One region of the Glaciimonas sp. OK215 genome, then DNA from elsewhere that is predicted to be linked to it. Evidence: predicted binding sites of a transcription regulator. Region 1 holds the regulator's gene; each other region holds the start of a gene.
The links. The regulator FNR, encoded in region 1, switches genes on or off when oxygen is low (the NO sensors DNR and NnrR bind a similar motif). The targets are predictions, from matches to a motif close to TTGATNNNNATCAA.
Positions count from the first base shown of each region.

Region 2: AC3CHX_RS32125 (universal stress protein) is a predicted target of FNR. The motif match lies at 5,608-5,621, and genes of this name have one in related genera.
Region 3: oxc (oxalyl-CoA decarboxylase) is a predicted target of FNR. The motif match lies at 5,999-6,012, and genes of this name have one in related genera.

Region 1 is NZ_CM173544.1:2,601,539-2,609,738, forward strand. It holds gene dbpA (ATP-dependent RNA helicase DbpA) at 1-616, shown strand, start outside; gene AC3CHX_RS11735 (3'-5' exonuclease) at 640-1,272, opposite strand; gene AC3CHX_RS11740 (NAD(P)-dependent alcohol dehydrogenase) at 1,316-2,371, opposite strand; gene AC3CHX_RS11745 (universal stress protein) at 2,506-3,357, opposite strand; gene AC3CHX_RS11750 (universal stress protein) at 3,419-3,862, opposite strand; gene fnr (fumarate/nitrate reduction transcriptional regulator Fnr) at 4,056-4,820, shown strand; gene AC3CHX_RS11760 (hypothetical protein) at 4,831-5,055, opposite strand; gene AC3CHX_RS11765 (FixH family protein) at 5,084-5,623, opposite strand; gene ccoG (cytochrome c oxidase accessory protein CcoG) at 5,641-7,041, opposite strand; gene ccoP (cytochrome-c oxidase, cbb3-type subunit III) at 7,074-8,030, opposite strand; gene AC3CHX_RS11780 (cbb3-type cytochrome oxidase subunit 3) at 8,023-8,200, opposite strand, start outside.
Region 2 is NZ_JBYMEG010000004.1:300,268-308,467, forward strand. It holds gene AC3CHX_RS32095 (high-potential iron-sulfur protein) at 1-86, opposite strand, end outside; gene AC3CHX_RS32100 (c-type cytochrome) at 277-990, opposite strand; gene AC3CHX_RS32105 (cytochrome C) at 991-2,187, opposite strand; gene AC3CHX_RS32110 (hemerythrin domain-containing protein) at 2,490-3,086, opposite strand; gene AC3CHX_RS32115 (ADP-polyphosphate phosphotransferase) at 3,202-4,083, opposite strand; gene AC3CHX_RS32120 (hypothetical protein) at 4,219-4,428, opposite strand; gene AC3CHX_RS32125 (universal stress protein) at 4,702-5,535, opposite strand; gene AC3CHX_RS32130 (bifunctional aminoglycoside phosphotransferase/ATP-binding protein) at 5,770-7,401, shown strand; partial or broken gene AC3CHX_RS32135 (Crp/Fnr family transcriptional regulator) at 7,617-7,787, shown strand; gene hemN (oxygen-independent coproporphyrinogen III oxidase) at 7,890-8,200, opposite strand, start outside.
Region 3 is NZ_CM173544.1:1,804,311-1,812,510, reverse strand. It holds gene AC3CHX_RS08195 (glycosyltransferase) at 414-1,649, shown strand; gene AC3CHX_RS08190 (hypothetical protein) at 1,823-2,152, opposite strand; gene AC3CHX_RS08185 (PAS domain S-box protein) at 2,448-2,876, opposite strand; gene frc (formyl-CoA transferase) at 2,965-4,215, opposite strand; gene oxc (oxalyl-CoA decarboxylase) at 4,248-5,978, opposite strand; gene AC3CHX_RS08170 (hypothetical protein) at 6,459-6,629, shown strand; gene AC3CHX_RS08165 (LysR family transcriptional regulator) at 6,731-7,684, opposite strand; gene AC3CHX_RS08160 (Re/Si-specific NAD(P)(+) transhydrogenase subunit alpha) at 7,972-8,200, shown strand, end outside.

The DNA of each region.
Region 1 (8,200 bases):
GGCGGCTGAATTGCGCGACCAGGGGTTTAGCGCACTCGCGTTATACGGTGAACTGGAACAACGCGAGCGGGATGAAATCCTGGTGCAATTCGCCAACCAGAGTTGCTCGGTGCTGGTCGCCACTGACGTCGCCGCACGCGGCCTGGATATCCAGACCCTGGGCGCGGTCATTAACGTCGATGTGTCGAAAGACACCGAAGTCCATATCCACCGCATCGGCCGTACCGGGCGCGGTCACGACAAGGGGCTGGCGCTGAGCCTGTGTGCGCCGAATGAAAAAAAATGGGTGAAGCTGATCGAGGACTACCAGAACGGACCGGTTAGCTGGTTCGATCTGGCCGAGCTGGAACCGGCTGAAGGCGGTCCGCTGCAAGCGCCTATGGTGACGCTATGCATCATGGGCGGCAAGAAAGACAAGCTGCGTCCGGGTGATCTGTTGGGCGCGCTGACCGGCGATGCGGAGCTGACCAAAGAGCAGGTCGGCAAAATCAGCGTATTCGAATTCATGACCTATGTCGCGCTGGAAAGACGCATGGCCAAGCACGCCTTTTCTCGCCTGAGCAATGGCAATATCAAAGGCCGCAGCTTCAAGATGCGCTTTATCTCCGAGCTGTAAACGCAAGAAAGCCGCTACGCCAACTAGACCTGCTTGCCCAGCTGCCGCGCCAGGAAGTCGGGGACTTTGGCGGCGCTCAGCTGATTCAGCGATACCAGCAAATCCGGGTGGATAGATGGCACGCGGTAGGTATGCGCCAGGCTACGGGCGACGTGTAACAGTAAGTTCGCCGATACTTCGGCATCCGCTTCCGCTCTATGCGCCGTGCCGTGAAATGGTATCCGCAATGCGGTGGCCAGCGATCCAAGCTTGTAGCTCGGCATGCCCGGGAACACACGACGCGATAATTTCAACGAGCAAATCAGTGCGCTATAGCGCGGCTGCACATCCAGACGCGCACTTTCCGCCAATAAAAACTTGGCGTCAAAACTGGCGTTGTGGGCGGCCAACGCGTCGCCGCCGATAAATCGCAGCAATTCCGGGACAACCTCAGCGACTGGCGGCGCGCTATCGACCATCGCTTGCGAAATACCGGTCAGATGGGTAATGAAAGAAGGTATCCGCACCCCGCAATTCACCAGCGAAACGAAGCGCTCGACGATTTCGCCTTCAACGATCCTGAGGGCTGCGACTTCCGTGATGCGATCACCCATTGCAGGACTCAGCCCGGTGGTCTCGAAATCCAGCATGACTATCGGTTTTTGAAATACGCCCATGGATCCTCGAAATGCATTTTTTTGATGGGCGCATATTACAGCATCACGGTGTAATCGCGACCTTCAACACGCCATCGCGCTGGTTGGCAAATAATTCATATGCCTGTTCGATCTGATCCAGTTTAAAGCGATGCGTGACCATTGCCTGCAAATCCGCCCGGCCCGACGCCACCACATTCAGCAGCCGGCGCATGCGTTCTTTCCCGCCGGGGCACAGGGTGGTGACGATCTTGTGATCGCCCAGACCAGCGGCAAAGGCATCCAGCGGCAAGGAAATCTTGCCGGAATACACGCCAAGGCTGGAGAGCGTGCCACCTGGCTTGAGAGCGCGCAGACAACTTTCAAACGTCTGTTGCGTACCCAACGCTTCGATTGCAACATCGACGCCGCGCCCGTTGGTCAGACGCATGATCTCGGTCAGCGGATCGGTCTTCGTATAGTCGATCGTGACATCGGCACCCAGCTTTTTCGCCACTTCAAGGCGCGCACTCACGCCGTCAACCGCGATGATCAGGCTTGCGCCTTTTAATTTTGCCCCCGCTGTTGCACACAAACCGATCGGCCCCTGTGCAAAAATCACGACCGTGTCACCGATCTTTATCTCCCCGCTTTCCGCCCCGCCGAAACCGGTACTCATGATGTCAGGGCACATCAACACCTGCTCATCCGTGAGTCCGTCCGGAATCGGTTCGAGATTCGACATCGCGTGCGGCACCAGCAGGTATTCCGCCTGAGAGCCGTCTATCGTGTTGCCGAAGCGCCAGCCGCCGGCCGCCTTGCCGCCGCATTGGGACTGATGACCGTCGAGACAAGGATGGCATTGTCCGCACGGGGTAATCGCACCGACGATCACCCGTTGTCCGACCGAATATCCACTCACGCCCGCGCCCAATTCTTCGATCACTCCCACCGGCTCATGACCGATAGTGCGCCCCGCCTCAACCGGATATTCCCCCTTGAGGATATGCACATCGGTGCCGCAGATCGTGGTGGTGGTTATTTTGATTACCGCCTCGCCGGGACCGGCAACCGGTACGGGCTTTTCCTCGAGCGCGATCTTGCCCGGACGGAGGAACACTGCTGCTTTCATGGTACGCATCGCAATTCTCCTGAAAACCTGCATGATGATGTCTGTGCGCACTGCCTCTGTTGCCGCGCCGACACGGGCGATGCCGATCCGCACGGGATTGCCAACTGCAGTATCGACACCTCATTGACGTGGCCGCCACGGCCTTAATGCGACATCAACACCGCTACGGCGGCCTCTTCCAGCACCACACGGGTGGCGCCGCCGAGCAACATCCCCCGCCAGCGCTGATGCGCAACGCAGCCCATCACGATCACGTCGGCAGACAGGTCGGCCGCGAGCGCCAGCAGCGTGTGCCCGGCATCGTCTGCGACCGTGCGCCGAACCAGTTCAACCGTGATGTGGTGGCGAGCCAGATAAGCGGCCATCTCGGCGCCCGACTCTTCACATTGCGGATCCGGACCAGAGGCAGGATTGACGATGGCGAGTTGAACCTGGTTCGCCTGTTTTAGCAATGGCATGGCACTCCTGACTGCGCGCGAAGCCGCCATGCTCCCATTCCATGCAATCAGCACCCGCCCGCCAATGCAGGAGACCGGCCCGGCAGAAGGGACAATCAAGACCGGGCATTCGGCGTTAAGTGTCACGTATTCCGGAAAATCGACCTTCGCAGTCAGGGATTGATCGTCGGTGTCGCTCTGGCCGAGAACGATCAGATCGACATACAGGCCCAGCATGCTGATGGCAGCCGCGGCCTCGTCATCGATCAGCCGCTTTTCATAAGAAGTCACGCCGATTGCGCGCACCAGCGTGTCAAATTTCTCGAGCGCGGCGTGCGCACGCTGCCGCAGCGTGTCCAGATAGTCGGCTTTATAGGACGCCAGATTGCTGCCGTCCCGGCCGGAAAGTAGCGGCCGGTGCAGTGATCGGGATAGCCCTGTGACAGCAACGCCGATGAGGTGGGCATTTTCATGTAACGCCATTTTTGCGGCGACTTCAATCCGCAAGTCAAGATGCGCCGACTTGTCGACATGCACCAGAATGATTTTGTAGGACATCTGAACGCTCCTGCTTTGGTCGAGCCTAATGATCGCGCTTGAATCGATGCATCACCAGCGGTCAGGCCGATGCCTTGTACACGATCACAGGAATGCGGGAATAAGCCAGGACCTTCTGTGTCTCGCTGCCCAACAGCAATTTACTCACGCCCTTTCTGCCATGCGACGCCATGAAAATCACATCGCAGTGGTGCTGCTCGGCGGTCTTGACGATTTCCTGAGCGCACCAGCCCTTTGGACAATAGACTTCGCACGCCACGTCGGCTTGCTTCGCCAGATCCGCGATTTTTTGCACATTTTCTTCCGCTTGCTGCTCGACCGCATCTGTCAGCAAACGCAGATCTTCAGCGCCGCCCATCGTCGAGACCGGGAAATAGGAATAGATTTCGGCAACCGACAAGCCGATGATCTTGCTGCCGTTGCTCTTGGCAAATTCGACTGCCGCCTGAACAGTCTTGTCCGACAGATCGGAGCCGTCGGTCGCCAACAATATGGTCTTGAACATGATGTCCTCAGGTGCGGGAAAAGAATCCGATGAGAAGATCCTATGCCTGTTCTCCTCAGGACTTTTTGACATGGATCAAATGGCACGCAATGCGTGGGCAGCGGCGTTGCGCTGCGTTTGTATGTATTCCGCATTTAGAGTACATTCGCCTTAGCCATCACTACAATGTTGAATAATCACAACAATTACCACTATGAGCCAGCCGCTTTCCTATACCGCGTCGCCAGCCTTGAATGTCGGTGCATTAAAGGCAAGTTGCGCCAATTGCAGCTTGCACCACTTATGCCTTCCCATGGGGCTGGACGATGCGGACATCAACCGGCTCGACCAGGTTGTCGGACGCCGCCGTCGCATCTTGCGAGACGAGGGCCTGTACCGAATGGATGACCCGTTCACAAATCTGTATGCCATCCGGTTTGGGCATTTCAAGACTTATCAGATCAATCCTAGCGGCGAGCAACAGGTCACCGGTTTCCAGATGGCTGGCGAATTGCTGGGCATGGATGCGATCAGCGGCGACCGGCACCAATGCGACGCGGTTGCGCTGGAGGATAGCGAGGTCTGTGAGATTCCGTTCTCGCGCCTGGAAGAGCTGTTCGGCCACATCCCGATGCTGCTGCGTCATTTTCACAGAATCATGAGCCAGGAAATCACGCGCGAGCAGAATGTGATGCTACTACTGGGAAATATGCGCGCGGAACAGCGCTTTGCGGCTTTTCTGGTGAATCTGTCATCGCGCTATGCGGCGCGCGGTTATTCGTCCACCAGTTTCCAGTTGCGGATGTCGCGCGAGGACATCGGCAATTATCTGGGACTGACCATCGAGAGCATTAGCCGGTTGCTGTCCCGGTTCAAGAAGCAGGGCTGGCTCAAAGTCGATAAGCGTGAGCTGCAACTGCTCGATCCGGCGATGTTAAGAGCGCTGGCGGCCGGCACGGAAAACTGCAGCCCGATGTAACGCTTCCACTTCAGAACGGCGGGCCGCGCTCGTCCGGCACGCTGAACAGGTAATGCGTCAGCATGCTCGCCAGCGAACAAAAACTCCAGAAGAAGAAAAAGCCGATCGTGTAGCCGGCTATCGGCGGCAGAGCATGTTGGCCGCCGAGACGTAACAAATCCGCCGGATCGAAGAGCGAAAAAAAACAGCCTTCTGCGACCATCGCCACCAGAAAAGACGGCCAAAGTATATTCATCACGTATCGCAACATGGTCTCCCCTCTTTCATTCGGCGGGCGGTAAATCGGCCTTGAGGGCGATCATCTGCTGCTGCGGCCAGTTCCAGGAGCCGCTCAAACGCCAGTCGCGCCGTTCCCCCTCAACCAAGATCTCCCAGCGGGCCCTTTCCAGCATCGGTAATCCGACGCTGAAATCGCCGTGCGGATTGGGTTGTGCTGCGAGCTGGAGGTCCTTTTCCGGCTGGGTCGGATGCGCCAGATGGAGCAGGATTTTCCTGGCAATGGGCGTACCGAAGCTCCGCAGCGTGCCGTTCAGCTTCCCGCTGGCAGCGTCGTAACGAGCATTCAACGACAATCCCATACCGGTCGCCACACGATCGCGCTGCAAATCCTGATTGATGGCCAGTCCCTGCTTGTAATAGTCGCCCACTACCAGCGCGTCCTGTCGCGAAAATGCCAGCCAGCCGGTATACGTGGCCGCCACGACGACCACGGCCGGGCCCAGCATCAGAAGCCATGGCCACGCCTGGGTGTACCAAGGCCGCGCAGTGTGTAGTCGATCGATTAACGGGGAAGCGGTATGCATGATTTTCTCCTTGGGACCTATTTCGGCACGAAAAATACGGCATTCTCTTGCACCTGCAGGCGCGCATCATCCAGCGCCTTCAGTTCGAACACGATTTTGTTTGAGCCGGGTTTGCCGTTGCTGTGATCGACCCGCACACGCACCGGCACCGCGCGCGAGCTGGCGCCCTCCAGTTCCACTTCATCCGGCGTGGCCAGCGCAATCGACTTGAGCCCCGAGACGGCAATCTTGTAACGGTGCGAGGTTTCCGCCGTGTTCATGATCTGCAGCCGGTACACGTTCTCGATCATGCCGTCTTCCACTTCCCGCCCCATTGCACCGCGGTCGCGAATGACATCGAGCTTGAGCGGGGTACGCATGATCAGCGTGCCAAAGAAGGCCGTTACGATCAGCAGCAGTATGCCGCTATAGATCATCACCCGCGGACGCAGCACGCGCTGCCGCATCTCTTGCAGCGACAGGTGCCCGCTGATCGCATGCTCGGTCGAATAGCGAATCAACCCTGGCGGTGCAGCGATCTTCGTCATGACCAGATTGCAGGCATCGACGCAAGCGGCGCAACCGATGCACTCATACTGCAAGCCTTGCCGGATATCGATGCCGGTGGGGCAAACCTGCACGCACATCGAGCAGTCGATGCAATCGCCCTGCGACCTGGCTGCGGCATCCTGTTTCTTCCCACGCGCGCCACGCGGCTCGCCGCGTTCCTGATCGTAGGTGATGATCAGCGTGTCCTTGTCGAACATCGAACTCTGGAAGCGCGCATACGGACACATGTATTTGCAGACCTGCTCGCGCATCCACCCCGCGTTGCCGTAGGTTGCCAACGCGTAGAACAGAATCCAGAACCATTCCCACGGCCCCAGCGCGACGTTGTGCGCCTCGCGCAACAAGGTTTGCAGCGGTGTGAAGTAGCCGACGAAGGTGCATCCGGTCCAGAGTGCAAGCGCTCCCCACAGCACATGCTTGGCGGTTTTCTTTGAGAGCCGTTCAACCGACCACGGCTGCTGGTCGAGCCGCATGCGTGCGCTGCGCGGCCCCTCGATCTTGCGCTCGATCCACATGAATACTTCTGTATACACCGTTTGCGGACAGGCGAATCCGCACCAGACCCGCCCAGCCAGGGCGGTCACCAGAAACAGGGCATACGCACAGATGATCAGCAGCACCGCAAGATAGATGAAATCCTGCGGCCACAAGACGACCCCGAAAATGTAAAACTTGCGCGCGCCCAGGTCGAACAGCACGGCCTGGCGGCCGTTCCAGTTCAGCCATGGCAAGCCATAGAACACCAGTTGCGTCAGCCACACGCATACCCAGCGCCAGATCGCATAGCGGCCCTTCGCCTCGCGCGGGTAAATCTGCGTGCGCGCGGCGTACATCTTGATGACAGACTCCTGAGGAGCGACGTTATGCATTGGAACTCACAATAAAGCCGGATGAGGGCGAATCATTTCTGGTCGAAATCCGATGTTTCATTCGATAGACTCCATACATAGGCTGCCAGCACATGGACTTTCGCCTCGCCCAGAAAGTCCTTGAATGCAGGCATCGTGTTATCGCGGCCTTTGCGGATGGTTTCCATGATGGTTTCCGCGCTACCGCCATATAACCATATCTTGTCGCTCAGATTCGGAGCGCCCATTGCCTGATTGCCGTGCCCATCCGCGCCGTGGCATCCGGCGCAGCTGCCGAATTTGGCTTTGCCAAATGCTGCCCTGATAGGATCGGAAGCCGGCGACTCCGACAAACTCAATACATAGTGCGCGACATTTTCGACATCCTTGTCCGAGCCGAGCGCCGCCGCCATGGACGGCATCTGGCCGTGGCGCCCGTACAGGATCGTGGTCTGGATCACGTTCGGGTCACCGCCATACAGCCAGTCCTTGTCAGTCAGGTTCGGGAAACCTTTGCCGCCGCGCGCATCCGAACCGTGGCATTGCGCGCAATAAGTCAGGAACAGACGCTCACCGATCGCATGCGCCTGCGGGTCGGCCGCCACTACCTTCAGATCCTGCTGCAAATACCTGGCGAACAGCGGGCCGTATTGGCTATCCGCCTTTTTCAACTCTTCCTGGTAGGCGCCGCTCGACTTCCAGCCCAGCTTGCCGGCGTAGGTGCCGAGCCCCGGGTACAGCACCAGATACCCTAGGGCGAACACGATGGTGATGTAAAACAGCCACATCCACCAGCGCGGCATCGGCGTGTTCAACTCGGTCAGATCGTCATCCCAGACATGGCCGGTCGTTTCGGTTTGAGCGCGTATTGCACCGGGAGCGCCTGATTCTGCCGGCAACCTGACCTTGTGGTGCGACTGCGACCACAGCAGTACGCCGCATCCGAAAATGCTGAGTAGCGTCAATACGGTGATATAGATGCTCCAGAAACCACTTGTGAAATCAGCCATGATGATCCTCCGTGCCCTGCGCTACGACAGCATCATCGTCATCGTCGAACGGTAACCGTGCGGCGGCATCGAAATCGCCGCTGCGCTTGATGCCATACGTCCACCAGAGAATGCCAAGAAATGTCGCCAGGCTGATCACCGTCATGACGATGCTGGCCTGGGTAAAGGTA
Region 2 (8,200 bases), on a different replicon from region 1:
ATGGCACCTTGGGCCAGGACAGAACCTGCTGCCAACGCAGCGCTCCCCAGGCTGATTTGAAGTATAAATTCGCGACGGCTGGTCATAATATTTGTCCAAAGTTATTAAAATTGAGGTGACGTTTACACGTGGCAAAAAATTGAACGTGGCGGCCAAAACAAACAGGCTGCCGCACAGACAGCCTTGGGCGCGGTGATACTGTTGAGTACGATTTCGATCGGCGAGCCCCACTGGAATACCTCACCTTACGTGAAACGGCACTGTGGGCAACTCGCCTTATTGGGAAGACGGCATGGCTTCCAGATAGGCCGCGACATTTTTCATGTTCTCGGGTGTGAGGGAGTGCGTGACAACTTTCATCATGGCCCCTTCGGGCCTTTGCTCGGTTCTTTGAAAAACCATCAGTTGCTTGACGATATAGTCGGCGTGCTGGCCGGCCAGACGCGGGAACTGTTGCATGCCCTCACCTTTGGCGCCATGACATCCGGAACAGGCCGGCGTGTTGGTGGCGGCTATGCCATTTTCAAAAATCGTTTGGCCGGCGTGGAGCAGCGCCGGATTTCCGGGTTTTCCGGAAGCGGGCTTCTGGGAAGAAAAATAAGCCGCCAGTCCGCTGATCTGCTCGTCGCTTAGCCGGGCACTGATACCCCACATATACTCGAATCCTGCGGGGTCCGAACGGCCATGGCTCTTGAAGGATTTTAGCTGTTCTACGAGATACGGTTCCGACTGTGCCGCCAGATGCGGGAAGTTGGGAGACACGGACACGCCCTGAACGCCATGGCAATTCGAACAGACTTGCAACGCAAGTGTTTTGGCTGCGACATTCGGATCGCCCAGGGAACGCGACCGTTCCGGCAAAGAACAACCGGCAACCATCGCAATGACGAGCACGCTCAAGGGTAAATAAGCGACTTTCCGCTTGAGTTTCTCGAATCGCGTTGTCTTGGCCATGCGTAGTACGGGATGATGGTCATCATAGCTATGCATTTAGTAGGCTCCCCACACATAGAGAAAGAGTGTGTTGTTATCTTTCGCATTGCGGCCAGCCCCATCGTAGTTGCTGGAGGCCCCGTGGAACTGGGTGTAGGCAAAGTATTGCGCACCAACCCGGACGTATTGCACCGGCAGCCAGAACACTTCGGGCACCCAGCCGCGGGTGCCGGGATTGGCGGCCACATCCGGGTACAAGGTCGCATCCGAAGTTCCGGTCGTCCTGAAGTAGCTCAGGCTGGTGCCATATTTCGCCCGATACATATAGCTGGCTTTCAGCCTTAGCTGATTGAGGGTATTCGACCCATTGGAGGCAATGCCGGTCACGTCGCCATTGGCGATGGTTTCCCTGATATAGCTGAACTGTGCCGTGACGGTATGCGGATCCAGCAGATATTGATACTGCGCATCCACCCCTCGGTCGCGATAGTGTGTCGTCGGACCGGTCGGATTCTGGTTGTCGGGATAGATGTCGGCATTCATGGCGAGCACCCCCACCATCGCACTATGCGGCCCCCAGTCGTGACTGAGCGCCAGCCGTAAATAGGGATTGGTGCCCCTGAGCTTGGTCTGGTCCTGATCCGACGTGCCCTGGCTCAAGAACGACCAGACGCCGTTGGCGGTCTGATACGCAGCCAGCTCCGCATACAAGGTCTGGTTCCAGAAGGCATAGGCACCGACGCCGGCGGCCTGTGCGCCGAGCTGGCTAATGATCGGTGTGGCATCAGGCCCGGTCACCCCGAATTTCGTCGGGACATATTGAAGCCATGCCGGCGCGGTGTTCCAGGGGTCGGAGATAGAAGGATTGTTGGTCAAGGTCAGGCCGACGATCAAGTCCCGGTTCAGATCGATGAATCGATCCGCGTAGCGCAAATCGAAATTGTCGGACACCCACTTGCTTTGCCATTTACCGGAGTCCGGATTTTGACTGTCGTAGTTATTGAAGGTCGCTTGTGCGAACACGCCGACATTGTCGGTGAGCTTGCCAGCGACGAAGACGCTGCCGGTTTGGAACAGGGCAACCGCATCCTTGGCAAATGCCGTATCGCTATCCGGACTGGAGCTCTTGGTGAAGCTTGCGACCCCCATCACCGAGAGCGGAACGGTGCGCGTACCGATGGTGTAACCGGTCAGCTTGAACAATCGCCCATAGGCAGTCAGCTCCGGAAATTGCCCGCCGGCGTGACAGGCCATACAATTTTGTCCGGTTTGTCGCGCGAACACCGGCAGCGCATGGGCTACCGGTGAGCTCAACAAGATTTGCGTTAGGAAGATGACGACTAACAGATAGAAATATCTAGTGCCCAGGTATCGAGTTATGAACGAGTCCATGTCGAGGTAATTCCCTTCTCATCATTATTGAAATTATTATTGAAAGGTTCCGAATCGGGGCTCGGACAAATTGACAATAAGCAAGCTTGCGACGCTTGTCAACGTCGTTGCGCCGTCACAACGTTCCGTATCGCACGCGAACAGCATGTGCATGCATATTTAATTTAGATCGGAGCCTCCTCGCCGTCCGGTGCAGGAATGATATTGACGATCAGCAAAAACAGCTTTTCGAGGTCCACTTTCAGGTCGGCTCCGGCAAACGGGTCGATATTGCCAGCGAACGCGGCGTCAACCACGGCCCAGTCCTCTGGCGTCAACAGACGCTTGGCAGCAGGCAGAATCACTTCTTCTTCCAACCGCATGTGGCCGAAATAAAACCTGGCATACTGCTCCACCAAGTCACGAAATACCGGAAATGCGGCACTCCCCTGCAGTTCATAGCGGGTCAGTGCGTGCTCCAATTCCCGCACCAGCGCCTCACCTTGCGCGTGCTGGGACGCCAACTCGGCGAGCGTCTTATCAAGTTCGTTGGTCCGGTCTCGCAAGCGCGCGAACAGGTACTGGTCTTCTTTTGGATGATGTATCTGCTCTGGATACTCCCGTATGTAGAAGAGCATCGCGCGAAACACCATCAGCCCTGGTGCCGTCTGACCTTTATCGATAAGGCGTACAAAATTCAGCATGCCGTGAGTTACTGCCGACAACTGCTCGTGCTCGTCCAGAATAATACGTACCGCATTACGCTGCCGTGGCGATTGCATGATTGACTCCTTTCATTTTCAAGATAGTGCTAACGCTTGTCGTGCCTCTGGTTCGTGACGAAAAGTGGAAAACCAAGAAATCGCCGGTCAACAGCGAATTTACCGGTCTCGGTTGCTACTTGGGAGCTTCCATCATCAACTGGCGGCGAATCGACAGCAATTCCTGCCGACGCTTGGCGTCGGCTTCTGGGTACTGCATGTTAAGCGCCTTAAAAGTATCGAGAATAATCCGGGAAATAATCAGCCGGGCATTTTCCTTGTCGTCGGCTGGAACCACATACCAAGGTGCATTTTTTGTACTCGTTGCGCTCAGGCAGGCTTCATAGGCCTGCATGTATTGTTTCCAGAATTTTCTCTCCTCAATGTCGGCAAGACTGAGTTTCCAGTTCTTATCGGGCTCGTCGATCCGATCGAGAAAGCGCTTTCGCTGCTCTTCCTCTGAAAGGTGCAGGAAGAACTTGACGATCCTTGTGCCATTGCGACAAAGATGGTCCTCCATGTCCACGATGGAGCGATACCGCTGCTGCCAGACAGTTTTTTCGTTGAGCAGCCCATCCGGAAGCCCCTGACTCCGGAGAATTTCCGGATGTACCCGAACAATCAACACCTCCTCATAGTAGGATCGGTTAAAGATGCCGATCCGACCGCGTTCCGGCAAACACTGGGAAGCGCGCCACAGAAATTCGTGCTCCAATTCCGTAACGCTCGGATGTTTGAAGCTGAATACCTGGCAGCCTTGGGGGTTGACGCCGGACATCACGTGCTTGATGACGCCGTCCTTCCCGGCCGCATCCATGGCCTGGAAAATCAGCAACACTGCATAGCGGCTGGATGCGTAGTGGAGTTGTTGCAGCGCGCTTAGCTCCCCCACCTGTTCTCCGAGGAGCTCCTGATAGTGCTCTTTCGACCGGTAAACGGGGTCCACCAGCGTCGGCCACTTCTTCAATTTAACCTGCTCTCCTTCCCGTACTCGGAAATCACTCGAGTTGATTATCATGTCCCTCCTTCCGGCCGCTGCCAAGGCCCTGCCAGCGCCTCGCAGGCGACACCAAGACGATTGGATCGCGCGAGGCGCCCTGAAACAGATCGGAGCAAAGCCCGCTCCGACGAGCGATGCGCTCCACCGAGCAACCTACTCCTCCATGCCGTTCAGCGCCTCGATATCCGCTATCGCCGTGCGCAGCATGAGCTCGGGTGTCGCCTCATGCGGCATTACGCTGACGATAATGGCATCGGGAACAGATTTTTTCATCACGCCATCGCGCTGTATGAAGTATTCACCCTGGTCGTAATCAATCGTGTACAGCAGGCATTGCCCTTTGCTTCGTCGGTATTCTTGCATCGCCGTTATCGTTCTCCATTTGGGTGATGATTAACCTGCCTACCTTACTGCCGACATCGTATCAGTGCAGTTTTTTTGAAACGACCCATATCAATGGACGCCATAGTGGAAACGTGCACTCGACACCGGCTATCTACTGACCAACAATTGTCCAGGTCCGGGTACCGGTGTCGTCATCGTTGTCCGTTGCAAAGGCGTGCCTGGCGTAAAGAGAGTCATCGCTTGCATTTCCATCTCCTCAGCGACAGCATGCGCCACGCATCCGGACCGGTTCTAATGCGACATCAGCACCGGCAACGTCATCTCGCGCAATACGGTGTGCGTCACTCCGCCCAATACCAGCTCGCTCCAACGGCTGTGTCCGTATGCCCCCATCACGAGCAAGTCCGTGCCGTCTTCTGCAGCGCGCGACAGCAGCCAATCCCCCGGTTTGACGTCGACGTTCTCACTTTTGTCGATCTCGACCTGGACTTCATGCCTGGCCAAATAGGCAGCGATATCGACTTCGGGCAAGTCATTGCCGCGGTCCTTGTTCTCGAAAATCGTCAATACCTTTACCTGCCGCGCCCGCTGCAAGAACGGCAACGCGTCCGCCATGGCGCGCGCAGCCTCGCGTCCGCCATCCCAGGCAACGATGATGTTGTCGAACGTCTCTGGAATATTTCCCGCAGATGGCAGATACAGCACGGGTCGGCCCAGCTGCAACACGAAGCTTTCATTAAAACCCTTGCCAGCATCTGACGTATCGACAGCAGGAGGATCGCGCTCGCCGAGGATCGCGAGATCCGACGCGCGGGCATGCGCAATCACCCGCTGCGGCTCTGAACTGCGATAGCCGGCCCAATCGAAATGAAGCCCTGCCTTCTGCGCGGCAGTACGAAACGCTGCCTCGGCGCGCTCTTGGTTCTCCTTCGCCGACGCCTCCCATTCGGCGACCAGTGACGCAATCTCGCCATAACCATACGGATCGGGAACAAGCGGAGCGTAGGTCTGATGCACCCCCGTCAGATGCGCGTCATGCTGCGCGGCCAACGCAATCGCGAATTCGAGCCGCCGCGACGAACCGGCGCTATTATCAAGGCACACCGTCATGCTTCTGTAACGCATTGTTTCACCCTCCATTCGACTCAAACAGGGATACGTACCTAATTATTGTGCGACGCTGCCCCATCATGCTTCTTGATATACATCAAATTTTCAAGCTTCCGTTTCGCGCCGCCCTGGGGGGCGCTTGGCTCCCGCCGGATACCTTAATTGTCAAACTATTCAACATTGACTAAGATCATGCAGTGCGGCGCTGTTCCAACATGATCAGGCACGCGAAAACGGGAGTGGTCCAGGATGTCCGATACCAGCAACGACACTGCAAGGATCACTGGTGATGCGCTGATGCAGTCCCGGCTGATCTCTGCCCTCCTCGATAGCCGCTGCTATCCGCATGCAGTCAAGGCCGTGCGTCTGATTGAAACGCATATTTCATGGATATTGCTGGCTGGGCGGTATGCATACAAAATCAAGAAGTCCATCAAGATGGACTTTCTTGACTTCATGTCGCTGGAGGCGCGCCGTTTCTATTGCACGGAAGAACTACGCCTGAATCGTCGCCTGGCCCCACAGATGTATCTGGAGGTGATGCCAATCGGTGGCGATCCGGATAAACCGGAATTTGGCAAGCAGCCGGCGTTTGAATACGCGATAAAGATGCGTCGCTTTGCCGCCGCCAAACAACTGGATCGCCTGTTGGCTGATCATAAATTGCTGCATTCTCACATGGATCAACTCGGCGTGACTTTGGCGCGCTTTCATGCCAACCTGCCTGCTGCGTCATCCGATACAGCCTTTGGCAGTGCCGCTGCTATCGGACAAGCGATGCGGCAAAATTTCAGGGAGTTGCGTCAACTGCTGCATGCGTGCACAGATACCTCGACGGTGCTGAAGCTAGAAGGCGCAGAATCCGCCAGCGCCGGAGAATACGCGGCGTGTGTCGCCCAATTCGACCTGCGCCGCGCACAAGGGTGGATCCGGGAAGGCCACGGCGATCTGCATCTGGGCAATATCGCATTGGTAGGCAACGAGCCGCTGCCTTTCGACTGTCTCGAATTTGATCCAGCCTTACGTTGGGGCGATGTCATAGGCGACCTTGCCTTTCCGGTCATGGATTTGCTGTACCGACAACGCACGGATTTGGCTTACCGCTTGCTCAATTCTTATCTGGAGGTCAGCGGCGATTACGCCGGCATAGCCGTGTTGCGTTTTTATATGGCGCGGTGCGCCGTGGTGCGCGCCAAGATAAACCTCATACGCATGCGCTTAGCAAGATTATCCAGACGCGCGGAAGAAGACGCATCGTTGGCATGCCACAATCACCTGAAGTTAGCCGCCGATTGCGTGCAGCAGCGCCAGCCGGCGCTCATCATCACGTATGGTTTGCCGGGCTCCGGTAAGAGTACCTGGGCAAAGATCGCGGCCGGGCGACTGAACGCCATTCGGGTTCGCTCCGATGTTGAACGCAAACGGTTGTTCGGACTGGCTGCGCTGGCCCGGAGCGGCGCCGGCAAGGCGCACGATATATACAGCAAGAACGCGAGTCGACGCACCTATTCCCGACTGTGCGACACCGCCCGCATACTGCTGAGCGCCGGCTTCCCCGCCGTGATAGACGCCGCATTTTTGCAAGCCGATGAACGCGAGCGCTTCCGCGGGCTGGCTGCAGAAATGGCAATTCCGTTTGCGATCGTCTGGCTCCAGGCGGGCCAAGTAGTGTTGCACTCACGGATCGTCAGCCGCCTCCAATCCGGCAACGACGCATCCGAGGCTGATCTCGACGCGCTGCAGAAACTCCGGCGCAGCGCGCAAGCTCTTTCGGAAGAGGAAGCTGCGGTGGCAGTACCATTCATCTACCGGCCAGGCCTCGAAGATTTCGCTGCCAACACAAAAGCTTGGGATGCGTTGGCGAAGCTGACCAAACTCTAGCCGGACTAGCGATACACGACCTCCCGGTTCTGCAGTATTTGTATGCCACCCGCATTTAGAGTACGTTGACACGAGCCCATCACCATAATCGCAACGCTTACCGATATGAGCCAACCACTTTCATATGCCGCATCGTCGCGCCTGAATGTCAGCGTATTAAAGGCAAGTTGTGCGAATTGCAGCTTGCACCACTTATGCCTTACCATGGGTCTTGACGCGAGGACATCGGTAATTATCTGGGACTGACCATCGAGAGCATCAGCCGGCTGCTGTCCCGCTTCAAGCAGCAGGGCTGGCTCCAGGTTGATAAGCGTGAGCTGCAACTGCTCGATCCGGCGATGTTGAAAGCGCTGGCGGCTGGCACGAAAAACTGCAACCCAATGTAAATGTAACGCGCCCCAAAACCCGCTTACGGCTTGCATTTCCAGCCGCGGCAGATACTTCGTCAAAAAACTGCTCACCTGCGTCCCATCTAAGATGGTCGTAGCTTAGCAAAGCTGATCCGGCCTGCCATTCAAATAGCGATCGAACACCATGCAAATATTACGGATGAGCAGGCGTCCCTTCGCGGTCACGCTTAGCCATTCGGCATCGATGGTCAGTAAGCCGTCCTGCGCCAGCGCGCCCAACTGCTTAAGCTCCGCTGCAAAATAATCTGCGAACGTAATCGGATAGGCCAGCTCGATCGATGCGATCGACAATTCGAAATTACACATCAGCATCTGGATAATGAAGCGTCGCAACACATCGTCCATAGTCAGCTTGATGCCGCGCGCAATCGGCAATTCATTATTGTCGA
Region 3 (8,200 bases), 800 kb from region 1:
AGAGCAAAACGTGTGCCCGATATTCTCTGCGGCTTCCGCGCGCTTCAAGCCTCTGATTGTTAAGGCGTTTTCCGCAACCAACCGGTTCAGGGAGGGCTAATTGTTACGCGCCGGGAAGGCGAATGTTACGTAACGCGTAACGCGGGCGCTCGGGTGTTTCGGCCATGTGTTGGTCGCCCTGCGGCAGCCGGATGCCGCGCCGATTCACGCTGCGTACAACGACACATCGACGATTTCTCCGGCGTGTATAATCCGCCGCTATTCCGAACCGGACCGCGTTGCGACCGGCCCGATCAGCCTGCCTGTCAGGCGCGGAATGTCTAATCTTCAGGCTCGGTCAAGCGTAACCTGGCGTGCCAATCCTGAGTCCGGCGCAATCGCGTCCCACCTACCTTAAGAGCTAAAGTCACGCTATGAATATCGTTATCATCAACGACGGCACAATGGGAGACATGCATCCATTTTTCAGCTTGGGACGCGTGTTGGCCGAGCGAGGTCACACGATCGTGTTTTGTACGAATGACGTATATCGGACGGCGGCCGAGAAGCTGGGTTTCCGCTTCGTCACCACCGGCACGGCGCAGGAATACGAGGCGATCGTTTCCAATCCAAACATGTGGAATTCGAAAAAGGCGCGCGTCATGGCGTGGAAGACCGTTGTCGTGCCGCGCCTGCGCCCGTTGTTTAACATCCTGCTGCGCGAGGTGGACGACAACACGGTGATTCTTTGCGGTTCGTTTACTGCGGCCGTCGCCAGAGCGGTACAGGAAAAGCATGACATTCCGCTAGTCACCACGGTGTTGGCGCCATCCGTGCTGTTTTCCGCGAAGCGTCCTCCCAAGGGCTCGCCGATTCCCTCCTGGCTGCCATATCCGGCGCGGGTGGCGGTCCTGCGCGGCCTCGACATGGTGATCGACAGCGTCATGGCGCCGGACCTGAACCGGTTTCGTGGCGAGATCGGCCTGCCGTCGGCATCGAATCTTCGCCGTGGTTTTTTCTCGCCGCAGGGCACCCTCGGATTGTTCCCCGAATGGTTCGTACAACGACCAAGCGACTGGCCGGCAGCGCTGACGCTGACCGGGTTTCCACTGTTCGACGAAGGCGCGCACGCGACCGATCCGGTACTCGAAGAATTCCTGTCCTCCGGACCGGCGCCGGTGGTGTTTACCGCAGGCACGGGGATGCGGCATGCGCATGCTTTCTTCGCGGCCGCACAGCAGCTATTGCACCGTCTCGGCCGACGCGGCGTGTTCTTGAGCAAATCGGCGCAGCAGATTCCCGCCGATCTGCCGCCGCAGATTCTTTACCGCGACTATGCGCCGATGAGCACGCTGCTGCCGCGCAGCGCGGCGCTGGTGCACCACGGCGGCATCGGCACCGCAGCGCAGGCGCTGGCCGCCGGCATTCCGCAACTGGTGGTGCCGTTTGCCTACGATCAGTTCGATAATGCCGAACGCCTGCGTCAGCTTGGCTGCGGCGCGAGCGTGAAGACCCTGACCGCTCAGAATCCGGCGCAACGCAAGCTCCGGCATCTGCTGGAAAGTGCGACCGTTCATGATGCTTGCAAGCACTATCAGGCGCTGATCGAACCCGGCCGCATCGCCGCAACCCGCGCCGTGGAGTTGGTCGAACGGGCCGGCCGCGCCTGACCGGCGCACGTCGTTGCAGTTGGAAAAACCGGGAGGAAAAAAATCGGCATGCGTGGCAAAAAATCCCCCGGAAGCAAAAAAAGCGCTCCTTTTTACGGGAGCGTTTTTCTGTATCGATGCCTTAATATCCGCATGAAAACCATGCCGGCATTCACATCAACATATAAGCGGCTTTAATGCAATTGCCTTTTGAGGTCGGCAAGTTCGCTGTGCGCATGTTCTACAGCGGTTTTCACCTTGGCGCTCAGCCCAACGGCGCCTTGCAGCGCCAGTTCGGCGCGCCCGCCGATTTTTTCAAGATCGTCCACGCAACGAAGGATGCTCTTGTCATCGCGCGAATTGAAAATCCGCTTGGCCTTGGTCGTGTGTTGTTCCCACAGCATGACGCAATCTTTCAAATTTTGCGGCAGTTGCGCGTCGGCCGCCTGGCAGGCAGTTGCGGCGTCTTCGATATCGCGTTCGATAAGGCCGAAGCGCCGCTTGATTTCACTGTGTTGTAGCATGATATGTCTCCTTTTTCAGCTGTTAACTCTGTGAAAAACATGCTCTTTCAGACCACAAAATTGGTCTCGACAAATACTGGTTGACAAGATTTTTTCGCAGTCTATTTCTTTGAAAGACGCAAGTAACCGAAGTTCCAGGGAGATTGGGAAAATTTACATATGCTTAACTAAAGAGAATTGAATTTTTTCCATCGTGCGCGCGCTAACGTTTACGGCAGCGACCACCCTCCCCCGAAAATTCTTGGCAGAACGGCAATCGTCCGAAGCCCCGGTATTACCGAATGCGCAATCTTGTTTAAACAACCCTGGCTTCCAGTTCTGCCAGGCGTTTGCGCAAGTTGCGTTCTTCGGAGAAACGCGCGGTTTCATCGCGAATAATCGCGACAATCGCCGTCACCGTTTGCTCTGCCGAATACAGGATGGCCACCGTAAACGCGATGGACAAGGCGTGCCCTTCCTTATGCAGCGCCGGCACCCGCAACACATCGTGACCGTAACGGGTCTGCCCGGTCTGCATGGTCTTGTGATAGCCATCCCAGTGGCGCTGACGCTGGCGCTGCGGAATAATCAGATCGAGCGACTGGCCCAGCGCCTCGCTTGCTGCAAAGCCGAACATGCGCTCGGCCGCCGGGTTCCACAGCGTGATGGCGCCGCCGGCGTCACAGACGACGATCGCATCGCCGACTGCCTCTACGAGTTGCTTGAAATCAGTTTCCGAGCGCATGTGGCCTACTCCTTATCCTTGAAGACTGGGGAGCGACGTTCAGAAGCCCGTGCAGGCCCCCGAACGCCGCCGATACAAGACCGGTGTCTTAAACCGCCTGTGCCAAATGCAAAGCGGCCACCTGCTCCGGATTGTAGCCCAGGCTCGCCAGCACTTCGTCGGTATGCTCGCCCAGCAATGGCGAGCCGGTGATTTCGACCGTGGTATCCGAGAACTTGATCGGGCTGCCGACGGTCAGGTATTTGCCGCGGGCCTTGTGATCGACCTCGGTAATGGTCCCGCTGGCGCGCAGCGACGGATCGGCGGCGATTTCCTTCATCGACATCACCGGCGAGCAGGGAATGTCGAATTTGCGCAAGATATCCACCGCTTCGAACTTGGTTTTATCCTTGAGCCAGCGTTCGATCACCGCAAAGATATCGAAGATCTTGTCCTGCCGCGCCGCCGCCGTGTTGTAGGCCTTGTCCTCGATCCATTCTTCCTTTCCCAGCGCCTTGCAGATCGGCGCCCAGGCATGGCCCTGGATGGTGAAATAGATATACGCGTTCGGATCGGTTTCCCAGCCCTTGCACTTGAGCACCCAGCCCGGCTGGCCGCCGCCGCCGGCATTCCCGCCGCGCGGCACGACGTCGGTGAATTTGCCATGCGGATATTGCGGATACTCCTCCAGGTAACCGATCCGGTCCAGCCGTTGCTGGTCGCGCAACTTGACGCGGCACAGGTTCAGGACGCTGTCCTGCATCGAGACCGCCACCTTCTGGCCCTTGCCGGTTTTTTCCCGGCCGATCAAGGCCGTCAGAATGCCGATCGCCAGGTGCATGCCGGTATTGGTGTCGCCGAGCGCGGCGGCACTTACCGTCGGCGGACCATCCCAGAAACCGGTGGTGGACGCCGCGCCGCCGGCGCATTGCGCGACGTTTTCGTAGACCTTCAGGTCTTCGTAATGGTGGCCGTCGCTAAAACCCTTGACCGAGGCGACGATCATCTTCGGATTGAGTGCGTTGATGCGTTCCCAGGTGAAGCCCATGCGGTCCAATGCGCCCGGCCCGAAGTTCTCGACCAGGACGTCGGATTCCTTGATCAGCTTTTCCAGGACTTCCTTGCCCTCGGGCTTCTTGGTGTCCAGCGTCAGCGATTTTTTATTGCTGTTCAACATCGTGAAATACAGCGCATCGACATCCGGAATGTCACGCAACTGACTGCGCGTGACGTCGCCCGAGCCGGGGCGTTCGACCTTGATGACGTCGGCGCCGAACCAGGCCAGCAGCTGGGTGCAGGCGGGGCCGGCTTGCACGTGGGTGAAATCGATAATCTTGATTCCGTCTAGTGGCTTGCTCATGATGGATAATTTCCTTTATGACGTTAAATGGCTTATTTCTTGGTCGCGCTGCTTTGCGGATTCAGATTGGTCAGGCGGCCGCTCTCGGTGCCCGCTGCTTCGTCGATGACGGCGTTGATGAGCGCCGGTTTGCCTGCCGCGATCGCTGCGGTCAAGGCCTGCGTCATTTCAGCCGGCGTGGTGACGTGGTAACCGATGCCGCCGAAGGCTTCGATCATCTTGTCGTAGCGCGCGCCCTTGACGAACACGGTCGGGGCGACGTCTTTGCCGCCGGTCGGGTTGACGTCGGTGCCGCGGTAGACGCCGTTGTTGTTGAAGATCACGGAGACGATCGGCAGCTCGTAGCGGCAGATGGTCTCGAGTTCCATGCCGGAAAAGCCGAAGGCGCTGTCGCCTTCGATGGCCACCACCGGCAGGCCGCTGGTGACCGCCGCGCCGATGGCATAGCCCATGCCGATGCCCATGATGCCCCAGGTGCCGGAGTCGAAGCGTTTGCGCGGCTGGTACATGTCGATGATGCTGCGGGCGTAATCGAGGGTGTTGGCGCCTTCGTTGACGACGTTGATGTCCGGGCGGGTCTTGAGCACGTCGCGGATCGCGCGCAGGGCGCTGTGGAAGTTCATCGGCGACGGATTCTGGTCGAGGGTGGCCGCCATCTTCGCCAGGTTTTTCTGTTTGCGTTGGGCGATCGCGCCGGTCCATTCGACGCCGGGCTTGCTGAAACCGGCATCGATGCCGGCCAGCAGCGCCGCTACGCAGGAGCCGATGTCGCCGATCACGGGTGCTGCGATCGCCACGTTGCTGTCGATTTCGGTGGGCGAGATGTCGATCTGGATGAATTGTTTCGGTGCACCCCAGGTTTTACCCTTGCCGTGGGCCAGCAGCCAGTTCAGGCGGGCGCCGATCAGCACCACGACGTCGGCTTCGGCCAACACGAAGGAGCGGGCGGCGGCGGCCGATTGCGCATGCGTGTCGGGCAGCAGGCCTTTGGCCATCGACATCGGCAGATACGGGATGCCGGTTTGTTCGATCAACGCACGGATGTCGGCGTCGGCCTGGGCGTAGGCCGCGCCTTTGCCGAGCAGGATCAGCGGACGCTTGGCGCCTTTCAGCAGGTCGAGCGCACGCTGGACCGATTCCGGCGCCGGGAGTTGACGCGGTACCGGGTCGACCACGCGCACCAGCGATTGTTTGCCGCGTGCGGCGTCGAGCGACTGCGCCAGCAATTGCGCCGGCAGGTCCAGATAGACGCCGCCGGGACGGCCGGACACGGCCGCACGAATCGCGCGCGCAATGCCGATGCCGATATCTTCGGCCTTGTTGATGCGGTAGGCGGCTTTGGCGTACGGCTTGGCCGCATTCAGTTGATCCATTTCTTCGTAATCGCCTTGTTGCAGGTCGACGATTTCGCGTTCGCTGGAGCCGCTGATGAGGATCATCGGGAAGCAGTTGACGGTGGCATTGGCCAGCGCTGTCAGGCCGTTCAGGAAGCCGGGGGCGGACACGGTCAGGCAAATCCCCGGCTTTTGCGTCATGTAGCCGGCGATGGCCGCCGCATTGCCGGCGTGTTGTTCGTGCCGGAAGCCGATGAAGCGCATTCCTTCGGCCTGGGCCAGGCGCGCCAGGTCCGTGATCGGAATGCCGACCAGGCCGAAGATGGTGTCGATGTCGTTGTGTTTCAGGGCGTCGATGACCAGGTGGAAGCCGTCGGTCAGGGCGCCTGTGGGGGTCTGGAATTCTTCTGGTTGCAGGTCGTTTTTCATGATGAAATCTTTTTCTCCGTTTGATTTCGGTAAAGGTTGTACAACGCGGCTGGCAGAATCGGACCGGACGCCGGCGGCGGCCTACGGTAGATTTTTAGCGCCCCTTCAACATCTGCTGCATGTGCTTTTATGCATTCCTATTCAAGTGGACCCATCATAGCGAGCCGCCCCTGCGGCGCTCATTGACCGCGGTCAATTTTCGACGTTTTAGGTAACGTCATCTTTGTGTGATTTTGAAAGGTGAACGCGCGTGAAATCACCGCCGCATCTGAAGTTGGCGGGCGCCGGAAGGGTGTATTTCTGCTGTATCAGGGCGTGCAGGAGATGGAGCGGCAGGCAGTGCAAGCGTAATGTCAGTGCCAGACGCCATTCACAAACGCTATATCACGTATCAGACATCATGATTAGACGTCGCTGTCTCAGCACTTCTATACTTTTTTCAGGGAAAAATTCAATTTAATTTAATCAGGAGTGCACGCCATGTCTACATTGACCACAAATGCTTCAATCAAAACGAATACGGATAAAGCGCCTTTGACTTTGCGTGTAGCTTCACTCATTGCTGTGTTGTTTGCCGTCAATCTACGTGAATCGCTCGATGCGGCAACCGCTGGCGATAAATCGGACGCGGCCTTTACCTGGGGCATGTAAACACGCTGAGTTGCTTGCAGGCTACTTTGTTGCGAAATGGCATCCGCCCAGTCTTATCCTGAGCGTGCAGATGTAATGCTCAGGATGATCCATACACCGGATTATTTCCTGGCTTTCGCGCGCTTTTCCGGCTGCGGATCAATTCCGACGATCTGTTGAATCAACGCCGCGCCGTCGCTCATCAGGAATTTCTTGAAGGCCTCCGCTACCGGCGGCAGGCGCTTGTTTTTGCGATGGACGACATACCAGCTCAGCATCAGCGGAAAATCCTGCACGTCGAGAACCGCCAGGCTTCCCGCCTTCACTTCCAGACCGATGGTGTGGGCTGACAGGAAGCTGATTCCCATGCCTGCAATAACCGCCTGTTTGATGGTTTCCGTGCTCTTGATTTCCATCGCGATGTTGAGGTGATCGAGATTGGCGCCAAAGCCGTCTTCCATCGAATGCCAGGTGTCCGAGCCCTTTTCCCGCACCACAAATTGTTCGCGCATCAGAACGCTCATCGGGATGCGCTTTTTCTGCGCGAGAGGATGGCTGGGCGCAGCCACGATGACATACGGGTGAGGAGCGAATGCCTCATTGATCGTATCCATGTCGGTCGGCGGACGTACCATGATCGCCAGATCGGTCATATTTTCCGCGAGCTGGTGCAGCAGTTCCTCGCGATTATGGACCGTAAAGTTGAGCGTGACGCCTTCATGGCAGCTGGCAAATTGCACCAGAAGCCGCGGGAAAAAATAATCGCCGGCGCTAATCACGGCGACGTTCAACTTGCCTCCCGAGACACCCTTGAACTGTGCCATCGCTTCCTCGGCCGACTGGAACTGCTGGATGATCACGCGACTGTAGCCCAGCAGTTCAGCGCCGGCCGGTGTCAGATAAATCTTTTTACCTAGCTGCTCAAACAAGGATAGCCCGGCATGGTCTTCAAGTTTCTTGACTTGGGTCGATACCGCAGGCTGCGTCAGATGCAATTCCTCTGCGGCGCGTGAAAAGCTTAGCAGGCGGGCTACCGTTTCAAACACTTTTAACTGGCGCAGCGTGGCGTTTTTCATGTTGGGGGTCGTTGTATGTATAAGCAATGAGTAATCATTATAATTAAAAACTTTAACTATCACTGATAGTTCTTTGAATCTACGATGTGCCTCAGCTAGGAGCCTGTCGGACTTAGGGAGAATCGGCTGCAAAAGCGCCTGAGCGGTCCACACTTCCGCAAAATCTGTCCGCGCTCAGCCACTTTTTCGCTTCGATTCCCTAAGTCCGACAGGCTCCTGGTGCAGATACGGGATGGCAGCGACCATGCCCGTAGCACTCAGAAAAATGAATATCCGGGAAAAATATAATGCGAATCGGTATTACGCTGGAAACGCGGCCGGGAGAAACCCGGGTCGCGGCGACTCCGGAAACGGTCAAAAAGCTGGTGGCGGCAAAGCATCAGGTCGTGGTGCAGGCTGGCGCCGGCATCTTATCGAGTATTCCCGACGACGCCTACGCGGCAGCAGGTGCCACGATCGGTTCCGCCGCCGACGCCTTCGCTGCGGCGACGGTCCTGAAAGTGCGCGCACCGGGCG